DNA from 4 places in the Proteiniborus sp. MB09-C3 genome. Region 1 is predicted to be linked to each of the others. Evidence: predicted binding sites of a transcription regulator. Region 1 holds the regulator's gene; each other region holds the start of a gene.
The links. Region 1 encodes Rex, which represses fermentation and respiration genes when NADH is low (regulators of the CRP and FNR family bind a similar motif). Its sites were predicted from a motif close to ATTGTTAANNNNTTAACAAT; they were not measured.
Positions count from the first base shown of each region.

Region 2: the regulator Rex is predicted to act here: its motif matches at 1,459-1,478, upstream of QO263_RS14095 (CD0519/CD1768 family membrane protein).
Region 3: the regulator Rex is predicted to act here: its motif matches at 1,264-1,283, upstream of QO263_RS16715 ((2Fe-2S) ferredoxin domain-containing protein).
Region 4: the regulator Rex is predicted to act here: its motif matches at 1,244-1,263, upstream of kdd (L-erythro-3,5-diaminohexanoate dehydrogenase).

Region 1 is NZ_CP127161.1:3,704,927-3,708,146, forward strand. It holds gene QO263_RS18120 (acyl-CoA dehydrogenase) at 1-396, opposite strand, end outside; gene QO263_RS18125 (redox-sensing transcriptional repressor Rex) at 1,263-1,901, opposite strand; gene abc-f (ribosomal protection-like ABC-F family protein) at 2,121-3,220, shown strand, end outside.
Region 2 is NZ_CP127161.1:2,878,446-2,881,665, forward strand. It holds T-box leader at 1-101, opposite strand, end outside; gene QO263_RS14095 (CD0519/CD1768 family membrane protein) at 170-1,345, opposite strand; gene QO263_RS14100 (amino acid ABC transporter ATP-binding protein) at 1,510-2,235, opposite strand; gene QO263_RS14105 (amino acid ABC transporter permease) at 2,228-2,839, opposite strand; gene QO263_RS14110 (ABC transporter substrate-binding protein) at 2,915-3,220, opposite strand, start outside.
Region 3 is NZ_CP127161.1:3,386,017-3,389,236, reverse strand. It holds gene QO263_RS16720 (DegV family protein) at 135-992, shown strand; gene QO263_RS16715 ((2Fe-2S) ferredoxin domain-containing protein) at 1,304-1,549, shown strand; gene QO263_RS16710 ([Fe-Fe] hydrogenase large subunit C-terminal domain-containing protein) at 1,551-3,220, shown strand, end outside.
Region 4 is NZ_CP127161.1:135,346-138,565, reverse strand. It holds gene QO263_RS00645 (sigma-54 interaction domain-containing protein) at 1-1,053, shown strand, start outside; gene kdd (L-erythro-3,5-diaminohexanoate dehydrogenase) at 1,348-2,385, shown strand; gene kamA (lysine 2,3-aminomutase) at 2,415-3,220, shown strand, end outside.

The DNA of each region.
Region 1 (3,220 bases):
AGTACCTGCATTGGGTTCTGTAAGACCAAATGCTCCTAGGTACTCTCCTTTAGCTAAGGGTACCAAATATTTTTGCTTTTGCTCCTCTGTTCCAAATTTCAATATAGGCCAACAACCAAGAGATGTATGTGCAGAGCATATTACCCCAGTAGTTCCACACACTTTTGAAAGCTCTTCTATAGCTATTGCATAAGCTACCTCATCTCCACCTGCACCGCCATATTGCTCTGGTATAGGTATGCTTAACATATTATACCTTGCCATTTTTTCTACGCTTTCTCTGGGGAATCTTTCTGTCTCGTCAATTTCTGCTGCTATTGGCTTTATCTCTTTTTCAGCAAACTCCCTCATGACTTTTCTTATGGCTTCCTGTTCATTTGTAAGGCTAAAATTCATTTTATTCCCTCCTCATTATTTTGTATTATAGAAAAAATATTGATATTTTTATAACATACTTCATTTTATATATGCAAAACTCTTGCCATTTATTTTATTATACTTCAATAGAAATTAAATATCTATTATCTTTGTTAATCTCTTGTCTTACATTTTCTTAACAATATGGCAATAATTAAGCACTTTATGCGACTGATAGCTAATCACAACGACTTAATTATCGAACTTTTTCATGATGTTTGTTAATAAAATAACGTTATTTGCTCAATAAGAAAAGCAGGAAAATAGGCTAAGTATTCAAGTAAAACTGAGGGTTTGGCTCCATAAGTATCATAATAAGATATTAGTAACATAATTTCGAATCCTTCACCATTTAATTACATTGAAACTCAAAAATAGTCTGTTTTTGTCTGTTATTACTACACTATGTGTCCAATATACGGACACTACCCGTTTTTCATTTACTTTTTAAAACATATTTCATAATAACATAAGTAAATTCTCATTTAGGCAAACATTTTCAACTACAGAATCTAGTAATTGATTTATACAAAAGAGCTATGACATCCTTGTAGTTCAAAGAGATCATAGCTCCTAATGTGAATTTATAAAATAATACTTAGTATACACTGTTTAATTTCTTTTCTAGTATCTTTTGAAGTTGACCAAATATAGAGGTTATAATCCAATAAGCAAGCATCACAGCTGCAAATGTCTCGAAAAATTTGTAATTTGAAGCCCTCAAAAAGTTTCAAAACATGTTAAGTGTCCTACATGTATAGATTCTTAGTGAGTAGGGTTTATACTACCTGTCTCAGGATGACGATTTTCACACAGTTTGTCGCCTTTTTGCTTTCCGACACGTTTTATTCTTTATTCACTTCTTTAAACATATATGACAATATAAATAAGCTCTCATTTAAATGAACATTTTCAACTACAACATCCTCAGGAACCTTTAGATCAGTAGGAGCAAAGTTCCATATGCCTTTTATATTACTTTTAATAAATTTATCTGCTACTCCCTGTGCATGTTCCTTTGGAGTAGTTATAATTCCTATTTCAACTCCATTATCTGCAATAAATTTTTCAAGTAAATCAACATCATGTATCTCAATATCTCTAATTTTTAAACCTATTACCTTAGGATTCTTATCAAATAGAGCTAAAAGCTTAAATCCAGCATCTTCAAACCCTCTATAATTTGCTATTGCCTGCCCAAGATTGCCTGCACCTACTAAAACAGCTTTATAAGTTCTCTCCAAGCCTAAAATTTTACCAAGCTGTTTATATAGCTCTTCAACATTATAGCCATAGCCTTGCTGTCCGAATCCTCCAAAATTATTTAAATCCTGTCTTATTTGGGAAGCTGTAAACCCAGTAATATTACTTAGTTCTTGGGATGATATTCTATTGATATCTTTATCTAATAGTTCACCTAAGTATCTGTAGTATTTAGGTAGTCGTCTTATGACTGCCATAGAAACTCGATTTTCTTTTTCCATATAAATTTTCCACCCACTCTTATTCAGATTTTCATGTCGCGAAATATTTAAAATATTATATCATTAGGTTAAATTTCTGTCAATTTGACAATAGTAACCAATTTCCATTATATCAATAGTATTGTTTCTTACCCTTTTAAAAATAATACCCTATTGTTTCTTTTTTAAACGTTTTTTGATAAAATTATAATAATTAGTATGAAGCGAGGAGGAAACAAAGTGATAGTTTTATCATGTAGCAATATATCTAAAAGCTATGTAATAGATACAATACTAGATAAAATCACTTTTTCACTAAATGATAATGAAAAAGTTGGTCTTGTTGGTCTAAACGGAGCTGGCAAATCAACATTATTTAATATTTTGTGTGGAAGAATTTCTATGGATTCTGGAGAAATATATGTATCAAAGGATTGTAAAATAGGCTATCTTGAGCAAAACACACAAATAGAAAGCGATAAGTCTATTTTTGATGAAGTTATGGATGTATTCACACCTTTAATAGGCATGGAGGAAAAACTGAGAGAGCTTGAGCATAGTATCAGTGCAGAAGGTCAAAAGCAAGAATCAAAACTGCTGGACTCCTTAATGGATGAATATGCTCATCTCATGGAAGAATTTCAAAATAAAAATGGATATGGCTTTAAAAGCGAAATTAAAGGAACTCTAAAAGGACTAGGTTTTAGTGAAGAACAGCTCTATATGCCTGTAACTCATTTGAGTGGCGGACAAAAAGCAAGAGTTATGCTTGCAAAGCTACTCTTAAGCAAGCCTGATATTCTACTTTTAGACGAGCCTACTAACCACCTTGATATACAAGCCATAGACTGGCTAGAAAGATATATTAAGGAATACAAGGGTGCAGCAATAATAATATCTCATGATAGATATTTTCTTGATAATACTGTGTCCAAAATATTTTATCTAGAAAGCTCTCTATTAAAAATATATGGTGGAAATTACACTAGCTTTATGAAAAAGAGAAAAGATGAGTTAGAGCTTTTAGAGAAAAAATATGAAGAACAGCAAAAAGAAATTTCAAGACAGGAGGAAATCATTAGAAGATTTATGTCCTACGGAGGACAAAGATATATAAGACAAGCCCAAAGCAGACAAAAAATGCTAGATAAGATGAAAAGGATAGATTCTCCTGCTAATGAAAGTAAAAAAACTAAAATTAGATTTGAGCCAAAGGTAAAGAGTGGAAATGATGTAATGTCTGTAGAAAACCTAAATAAATCCTTTGATGAACGCATTCTGTTTAGTGATGTAAGCTTCAAAATATATAGAGGAGAAAAGGTTGGGCTTATAGGACCTAA
Region 2 (3,220 bases), 830 kb from region 1:
ACTCATAGATGTTCTTCAAATAAAGTAATGTATCGAACTCTCACCAACGCCGACTCTCTTTGACATTTTCTTTACTCTACTCTTCTAATCATAGCTTTTAGTTTTTCTTCGATTTAGTATTTTTAATATTATAATCTTATTATGTTAAGTTGTCAATAATTTTATTATCCTAGAATAGTTTACTTAAGGAATTTATTAGAACTAGAATGTAATGAGCTGATATACCAGCAATTATTCCACCAATAGTATGGCTTCCTATTGCTTTACCAATCAATTTTCTATGTCCTAATGCATCGAGCATTGCAACATGTGTACTTAAAAAGCCACTCCAGCACATTCCCATAGCTGTAAATACTGCTATTTCATTTGAACCGATAATCCCATTTTTCAAGAAATTTGGAACTAAGCTTAATGCTGCTCCAACTGCGCCAAGAGCAGTTATAGGAAATGCTATAGCCTCTGGTCTTTCAAATCCAAATAATACTTTAGAAGCAGGAGCAATCAATTCTCCTATTTTAGGCAATAACCCTACTCCTTCAAAAGCCTCTCCTTGATATCCTATAGAAGGGTCTAACGGGCCAAAGGTGAGTATCATGATAATAGTACATATTACGAGCACTCCAGGAATTATGCTAAGCCCTATATCTACTCCAAGCTTTCCGCCTTCTAGAAAAGCAGTGAGAAATCTCTCAAAAAAACTACCTTCTGATCTCTCTATCAATGTATCTGATAAATCCCTTTTATATGAATTCTTTTCAACAGTAGCCTTGCTCACACCCATAGCTTTTCTCGTTCTATAGGCCATGATTCTTACACTAACTATGCTGCCAATTATGGCCCCAAGATTTCCTACTACTGCTTCTTTAAAATACCCTAATCCTATCATAAAAGTTGTAACAATCAATCCCATTCCAAATGCTGTACCAAGATTACATAAGCATGGAGTTTCATATTCTTCAAAATAGCTAATATATTCGTCATCCTTTGCTAGTGAAATAATAGCAGGATTATCTGACAGATATGTCGTTATTATTCCAAGAGAAGCAACTCCAGGGAGACTGTATAAAGGTCTCATAAGCGGTGAAAAAATCTTATTCAATATCTTTACCAATCCAAACTCTGTAGCTAGTTTACCAAAGGCACCTGCTAATACTGCGATTGCCATTATATATAGTACTGTGTCTACTAGGAGCTGATAAGCTGTTGCCATGATAGTTGAAAACATGTTGCTAATTCCCATTTTAATACCTATATAACCAAAGAATGTTATTAATAAAACAAGAAAGGCAAGCGTATCTAAATAAGGAATTTTTCTTTTCTCTTTACCTGCCACAATATTTTGCATTTTCCCACTCCTTTAGACATTGTATTTAGTCAATCCACTCACATTATAACCAATAGTTCATCTAAAGGGCAATAGCTTAAAATCATAATTAAATTAAGTTTGTGTTAAATATTCTTGACAAATATTTAACAACTATTATCTAAAATTAATATTCATTGCCTTGGTTAGACTAAAAGCTTGGCAAGAAATTCTTTTGTTCTTTGATTTTTAGGTGTCTTAAATATTTCTTCAGCTGTTCCTTCCTCTATTATAAAGCCTTTATCCATAAAAAATACTCTATCAGCTACTTCTTTAGCAAAACCCATTTCATGGGTAACTACTATCATTGTCATACCTTCTTTAGCCAAGCCCTTCATAACATCTAGTACCTCTCCAACCATTTCAGGATCTAATGCAGATGTAGGCTCATCAAACAACAGCACATCTGGCGACATGGCTAAAGCTCTAGCTATAGCTATTCTTTGCTTCTGACCTCCCGAGAGATTTTGAGGATAAGTATTGGTTTTGTCTTCTAAGCCAATCCTCTTAAGAAGCTTTACAGCAATATTCCCAGCCTCTTCCTGTGACATCCCTTTAACTTTCATTGGAGCTATAGCTATATTTTCTAATACAGTTAGATGAGGGAAAAGATTAAATTGCTGAAATACCATCCCCATCTTTTGTCTTTGTAGATTTATATCATTTTTTTTACTTGTAATGGATTTTCCTTCAAAAATTATTTCTCCTGATGTAGGTTCTTCAAGTAGATTAAGGCATCTCAAAAAAGTACTTTTCCCTGAACCACTAGGACCGATGATAACTAGAACTTCACCTTTTTTTATATTTGTTGTTATGTTATTTAAAACTTCTAAATCTCCAAATTTTTTATTTAGATTACTAATCTCAATCACTTGTCTTTAACCTCCTCTCCACTCTACCTACTAGCTTAGATAGTGTGTATGTTAGCACAAAATAAATTACGGCAGCTGCTAAAAGAGGCTCAAAAGGTTTAAAGGTATTACCTCTTACTGTTTCAGCATTGTACATTATTTCAGGTACACCAATTACAGATACTATGGAAGATTCTTTTATAACAGTAATAAACTCGTTTCCTAATACAGGTAATATGTTCTTTAGTGCCTGAGGAAGTATAATATATCTCATTGACTGAACATGAGTCATACCGAGAGATCTTGCTGCTTCCATCTGTCCTTTATCAATAGCTTGAATCCCAGATCTAATTATTTCGGCTACATAGGCACCACTATTAAGCGATAATGCTACTATACCTGCAGGGATTGCTGAAAGATTAATAGGTAAACCATAGTAAACTATAAATAATTGCACTAATAGAGGTGTTCCTCTGACAAATTCTATATAAGCTGTTGAAAAAAATTTTAATAATTTTATTTTCGATTGCTTCATTAGCCCTAATAAAGTACCTAAAGCTACTCCAAATACTACAGAAAAAATTGCTATAACTACAGTATTCTTGGCACCTATTATAAAAAACATATAATATTTATTTAAAAAACTAAAATCTAACAAATCTTTACCTCCTAATAAGGGCTAATGCCATACATATTAACCCTATTCATTGTCCATAATTTCATTTGCATTGATTACAAATTCTTCTATCTTGTTTTCTTTCATTAGTCTTTCAATAGTTTTATTAATTGATTCTAATAATTCCTTATTTCCTTTTTTTACAGCCACTGCTGAACCGCCTTCTTCATCTTTAAATACAATATCAGTCATATATAATTCATCATTGCCCTTTACATAAGCGCTTGCCACAGGTTGTTCCACTACAACTGCATCGACCTTCCCGGTTTTAAGCTCAAGCATTAAATTAGATACTTTTCCAAGTGCTTTTATCTGTGGAGATTCTATTTG
Region 3 (3,220 bases), 320 kb from region 1:
GTTATTAAATAAATTATAGAAAGTATATTAATTTGAAACATAAATGATAGTATTATATAGCGGTTTAGATTTACAGATTAAGACAAGTATAATATAATAAGGGATACAAAGATTTATTTATGAGGAGTGATTATGTGAAAACTAGGATTATTACAGATAGTGCATGCGATTTGTCACTTGATTTAATTAAAAAATTTGAAATAGACCTATTGCCTATACTAGTTTATCTAGGAGAAAATGAATATAAAGACGGAGAAACATTAAAACCAAAAGAGCTTTATGATAACATGAGGGAAGGAAAAGTATATAAGACAGCTCAAATACCACCTCATGTATTTAAAGAAAAATTTGAAGAATATGCAAAGAAAAAAGAGCCTTGTATTTACATAGCTTTTTCATCTGGACTATCTGGAACATATCAAGCCTCTCTCATGGCAAAAAATGAAATACTAGAAGATTATCCAGATTTCGATTTAACCATAATAGACACAAAATGTGCATCTGGTGGCTTTGGACTAGTAGTGCTAAAGGCTGCTCAAATGGCTAAAGAAGGTGTCTCAAAGGAAGACATAGTAAAAACAGCTATTTTTTATTCTAAGCATATGGAGCATATATTTACAGTGGATGATTTAGAGTATCTGTATAGAGGAGGACGAGTTAGCAGAACAGCTGCTGTAGTAGGCTCTCTTCTAAATATTAAACCTATACTTCATGTAGAAGATGGGAAGCTAATTCCTCTAGAAAAGATAAGAGGAAGAAATAAGGTTTTAAAAAGAATGATAGAGATAATTGAAGAAAGAGGAGCTAATTTAAGCAGACAAACCATAGGTATAACTCATGGAGATGACCTAGAAGTAGCTATGAAAGCAAAAGAAATGATAGAAGAAAGATTTAAATGTAAGGAATTTGTCATAGGAACTATAGGTTGCGCTGTTGGAGCACATTCAGGCCCTGGAACTTTAGCTATATTTTTTTTGAACGAAGAGGAATAAAAATATACTATAAAAAAGCTTCATAATCTTTTCATGAAGCTTTTTTATATATAGTAAAAAGTCTGTTAATATGGAAATTATGTTATTTGATTTAGAAAAGACCTTTCTTAACTTTTCGTAATAATTATATTAATTTGCTATAGCCTGCTCAAACACTTAGCTTGATAAGTTATTATAATTTAGCAACAACATTGATAAAAATATAACAAACAAGTATACTGTATTTATAGATTATATTAAGCGAATTAAAAGGGAAAAAATTTTAGCAAACATTGTTAATAATATAACAATAAAGAAGGGGGATTGCAATTATGGTAACTATAAATGTCTGCATTGGCAGTGCATGTCACTTAAAGGGGGCCTACGAAGTGATAAATAATCTGCAACATATTATAGAAGAAAGAGAGCTGTCAGAAAAGGTTATTGTAAAGGCCGCCTTTTGCCTAGGGGAATGTACAAAGGCAGTATCTGTAAGAGTTGATGAGGATAAAGTAGTTTCAGTTGGGGAGGAAACTGTGAAGGAATTTTTTGAACAGCATGTAGTTGGGAGGCTATAAAATGAAATTTATAAGTTTTACAAGGGAGAATTGCAACAACTGCTATAAATGCTTGAGAACATGTCCTTCTAAAGCCATAACTATTCTTGAAGATCATGCTGAAATAGTTGATGATTTATGTATTTCTTGTGGGAAATGTCAGGTTGTATGCCAAAAAGAGGCACTACATATTAAGAGTAATATAGAACAAGTAAAAGAGGCTATACAAAATAAAAAAAGAGTGATAGCTAGTATAGCACCATCATTTCCTGGAGCATTTAATATAGATGATGAGTATAAAATTGTAACAGCATTAAAGCTCCTTGGATTTGAAATGGTTGAGGAAACAGCAATAGGTGCTGAAATAGTACTAGATTATTATGATAAGTATTGGGAAGAAGAAAAATATGAAAACCTTATTACTACAAGCTGTCCTTCAGTTAATAATCTCATAGAAAAATACTATCCTTCATTGACTAAATACATGATACCAGTAGTATCTCCAATGATTGCCCATGGAAAGTTATTAAAGCATAGATATGGAATGGATAGTGTAGTAGTATTCATAGGGCCATGCCTTGCTAAAAAAGCCGAGGCAGAAGATTTTCAGCACAGGGGAATAATCGATTCTGTTTTGACCTTTGAAGAATTATCACATTGGTTTGCAGAAGAAAATATAGTATTGAACAATCTCAAACCTCAGCCCTTTAACCATACTTCATACAAGAGGGGAAGCTCATTTCCTGCAAAAGGAGGATTGGTTGATCATAATGGTTCTAATGAAAGTAAGTATGAAATAATGAGGATAAATGGAGTAGAAAACTGTAAGGAATTTCTCGAGTGCATTGAAAATAACAGCATAAGTGGTATTTTTGTAGAATTAAATATATGTAATAACAGCTGTATAGATGGACCGGGAATGCCTAGAGACAATACCAACCATTATGTTAGGAAGGATAAAATAAAAGGATATATAAATAAAAAGAGAAATCGCAATCAAGGCGATATTGAATATAATTATGAAAAGATTGATTTTACTAAGATATTTTTTAATAGAAAGGCAAATAGAAAAACTGCTTCTGAGAAAGAGCTTAGAGAGATATTAGGGAAAATGGGCAAGCATAAGCCAGAAGATGAGCTTAATTGTAATGCATGTGGTTATTTTTCATGTAGAGAAAAGGCGGAATCCGTATTTGAGGGAATGTCCGATATAAATATGTGTCTGCCTTTTATGAGAGCAGAAGCAGAAAGTCTAAGAAATGTTATATTTGAAAATAGCCCAAACATAATTTTCCTTCTAGATGAAGAGCTTTGCGTAAAGGAATTTAATCCTAAATCTGAAAGAGCATTTGGAATAAAGGCTGAGAATATAAAAGGGGAGCCTATATTAAAGCTCATAGATGAAGATATTTTTAGGAGAGTTATTTCAACTAAAGAGAATTTAGTAGGCCAAAAAGTTTTTTATCCTGAATATGGTCTAGTTCTAATAGGAAATATTATATATCTTGAAAAGGAAAAAGTTTTAATGGTAATTATGACTGATGTGACCTTGGCGGAAAAAAATAAGGAAGAGCTTGCTATAGTAAAAGAAAAGACTATAAATGCAGCACAGGAAGTAATCGAAAAGCAGATGAGAGTAGCTCAAGAGATTGCAAGTCTTCTAGGGGAGACTACTGCAGAGACAAAGGTTAT
Region 4 (3,220 bases), 310 kb from region 1:
GGAAAAGAATTATTTGTACAGTCAATTCACAACGCAAGTCCAAGAAAAAACAAGCCGTTTATTGCTCAAAACTGTGCAGCACTGCCAAGCAACCTGCTTGAAGGAATCCTATTTGGGACAGTTAAAGGCGGCTTCACAGGAGCTGAGGATAGGCCGGGATTATTCGAAGTTGCTGATGGCGGAACCCTTTTATTAGATGAAATCAACTCAATGCCTCTAGATCTTCAAGCAAAGCTTCTAAGGGCAATTCAGGACAAAACAGTAAGACGAGTAGGAGCAATAAAAACCACCAAGGTAGATGTAAGGATAATTGCAGCTATAAACATACATCCAGAAAAAGCAATAGAAGAAAAGCTATTAAGAAAGGACTTATACTATAGACTAAATGTAGTGTCTATAAATATTCCAGAGCTTAGAGATAGAACTGATGATATCCCTAGACTGGCTGATTACTTTATTCAAAAATACAATAAGCTTTTAAGAAAAAACATAAGAAAAATAGACGATGAAGCCATGGAGCTATTCATGAATTACACTTGGCCAGGAAATGTAAGAGAGCTAGAACACCTGATAGAAGGCATAGCGACCATATATGACACAGAAATCATAAAACTAGAACACCTCCCATCCCAAATACTAAGACAAGGGGATGTTTCTCTCGTCTTGTCAAGGGGGCAGGAGAGACAGGGGGACGTTTCTCTTGTCTTGCCTACAGAAGACTTTTCTTCTGTATCATCTGTAAAATATCATCCTGATATAGATAGCACAAGCTATGCTGACGAAGGGGCTATACACGAAGGCTCCTTAATTGGCAGCTTAGCAGCAAGACCTTTTGCTAATCTTCAGAATGACAAGAACGTCATGAATCCAGGAGAATTAAAAAGAACTGCACATATTGTACCGTTGAAAATGGCCTTAGAATCCATGGAAAAAGAAATGATTCATAATACTCTTGTAGCCACAGATTGGAATATTACCCACACAGCAGAGCAGCTTGATTTACCTAGACAGACATTACAATATAAAATAAAAAAATACGGATTAACAAAATAAGAAAATAACAGAAAAGTTTTCATAATCTTTAGAGAAGTGCTTAATATTGGGCGGCACTCTCTTTTTTATATCCATTTTAGACATAATACGACATAATACTCCACAAAACTACATGGAAATATGCATTAAAAAGATGGCATATTTTTTGCAATATATCTATTTGCTTAACTAGCAGGAAAACGTAATCATTATAATTAATTGTTTAACAATTTCTAGTGAGGGAATTAAAACTCCTTCGAAATTTAATCTTTGTTCACTTAAAGATAATAAACATTAAAAAAGGAGGAATTATTAATGAAAAAAGGATGTCCATACGGAACCCACAGAGTTATTGAGCCAAAAGGAGTATTGCCACAACCAGCTTTAAAAATTGACAACGACATGGATATTTATGACAACGAAATACTTATAGATGTCCAAACACTTAATGTTGACTCAGCAAGCTTTACACAAATAAAAGAACAAGCTGGCGGAGACATTGAAAAGATCAAAGAAATAATGAAAAACATAGTTGCAACAAAAGGGAAACATCAAAATCCTATAACTGGTTCAGGTGGAATGCTCATAGGAACAGTAGAAAAAATAGGCCCAGCACTAGAAGGAAAAACAGACCTTAAAGTAGGAGATAAAATAGCTACATTAGTTTCATTATCACTCACACCACTTAGAATAGATGAAATCCTTGAAGTGAGAAAAGACATAGACCAAGTAGACATTAAAGGAAAGGCAATACTATTTGAAAGCGGAATATATGCGGTTATTCCAAGTGACCTACCAGAAAATCTAGCATTATCAGTACTTGATGTAGCAGGAGCACCAGCCCAAGCAGCTAAACTAGTAAAGCCTGGAGATTATGTGGTAGTAATAGGCGGAACAGGTAAGTCAGGAATGCTTTGCCTATATGAAGCAAAGAAAAGAGTAGGTGTAACAGGAAAAGTAATATGTGTAGGAAGTACTGATAAAAGCGTAGCTAGAGCTAAATCAGCTAATCTAGCAGACGAATACATTAAAGTAGATGCAACAGATGCGGTAGCATTACATGATAAAGTAAAAGAACTGACAAATGGAAGAATGGCAGATATAACAATAAACTGCGTTAATATACCAAATACAGAAATGACAAGTATACTTGCAACAAGAGACGGAGGACTAATCTATTTCTTCAGCATGGCAACCAGCTTCACAAAGGCAGCTCTAGGAGCAGAAGGCGTAGGAAAAGATGTGACAATGATAGTAGGGAACGGATATACAAAAGGACATGCAGAGATATCATTACAAATAATGAGAGAAAGTGAAACCCTAAGAAAAATTTATACAGAACTGTATGCTTAGGGGTGATAGGGGAGAAGGAGGTTTTTCTTGTGAGATCCTACAAAGATATTGAGCTATGGAAAAACGTTTCCCAAGAGGAATGGGACGATTGGAAATGGCAGGTTAGAAATCGAATAACCACAGTAGATAAGCTAAAACAGGTGGTAAATCTTACAGAAAAAGAAGAGAAGGATATTGAAGAGACACTAAAAAAATTTAGAATGGGGATAACTCCTTATTATGCATCACTAATGGATAAGGATAATCAAGAATGCCCTATTAGAAAACAAGCAATACCTACAATATTAGAAACTCATTTAGGTGCAGCAGACATGGAAGATCCACTTCATGAGGACACGGATTCACCAGTACCAGGGCTTACTCATAGATATCCTGATAGAGTTCTTATGCTTATAACAGACCAATGCTCAATGTATTGCAGGCATTGTACAAGAAGAAGATTTGCGGGACAGCATGATTCAGCTATGGGAATGGATAGAATAGAGGCATCAATAGAATATATAAGAAATACACCACAAGTAAGAGATGTACTGCTCTCAGGGGGAGATGCACTTTTAGTATCAGACGAAAGACTTGAAACAATAATAAAGAAACTAAGGGAAATACCACATGTTGAAATCATAAGAATAGGTACACGTGTGCCAGTAGTACTGCCACAGAGAATTACAGATGATCTAGTAAGCATGCTTAAAAAGTATCATCCAATATGGCTTAATACTCACTTTAATCATCCAAAGGAAATAACAGAAGAATCAAAGAAGGCTATAACTAAACTAGCAGATGCAGGAATTCCATTAGGCAATCAATCAGTTTTACTAAGAGGAGTCAATGATTG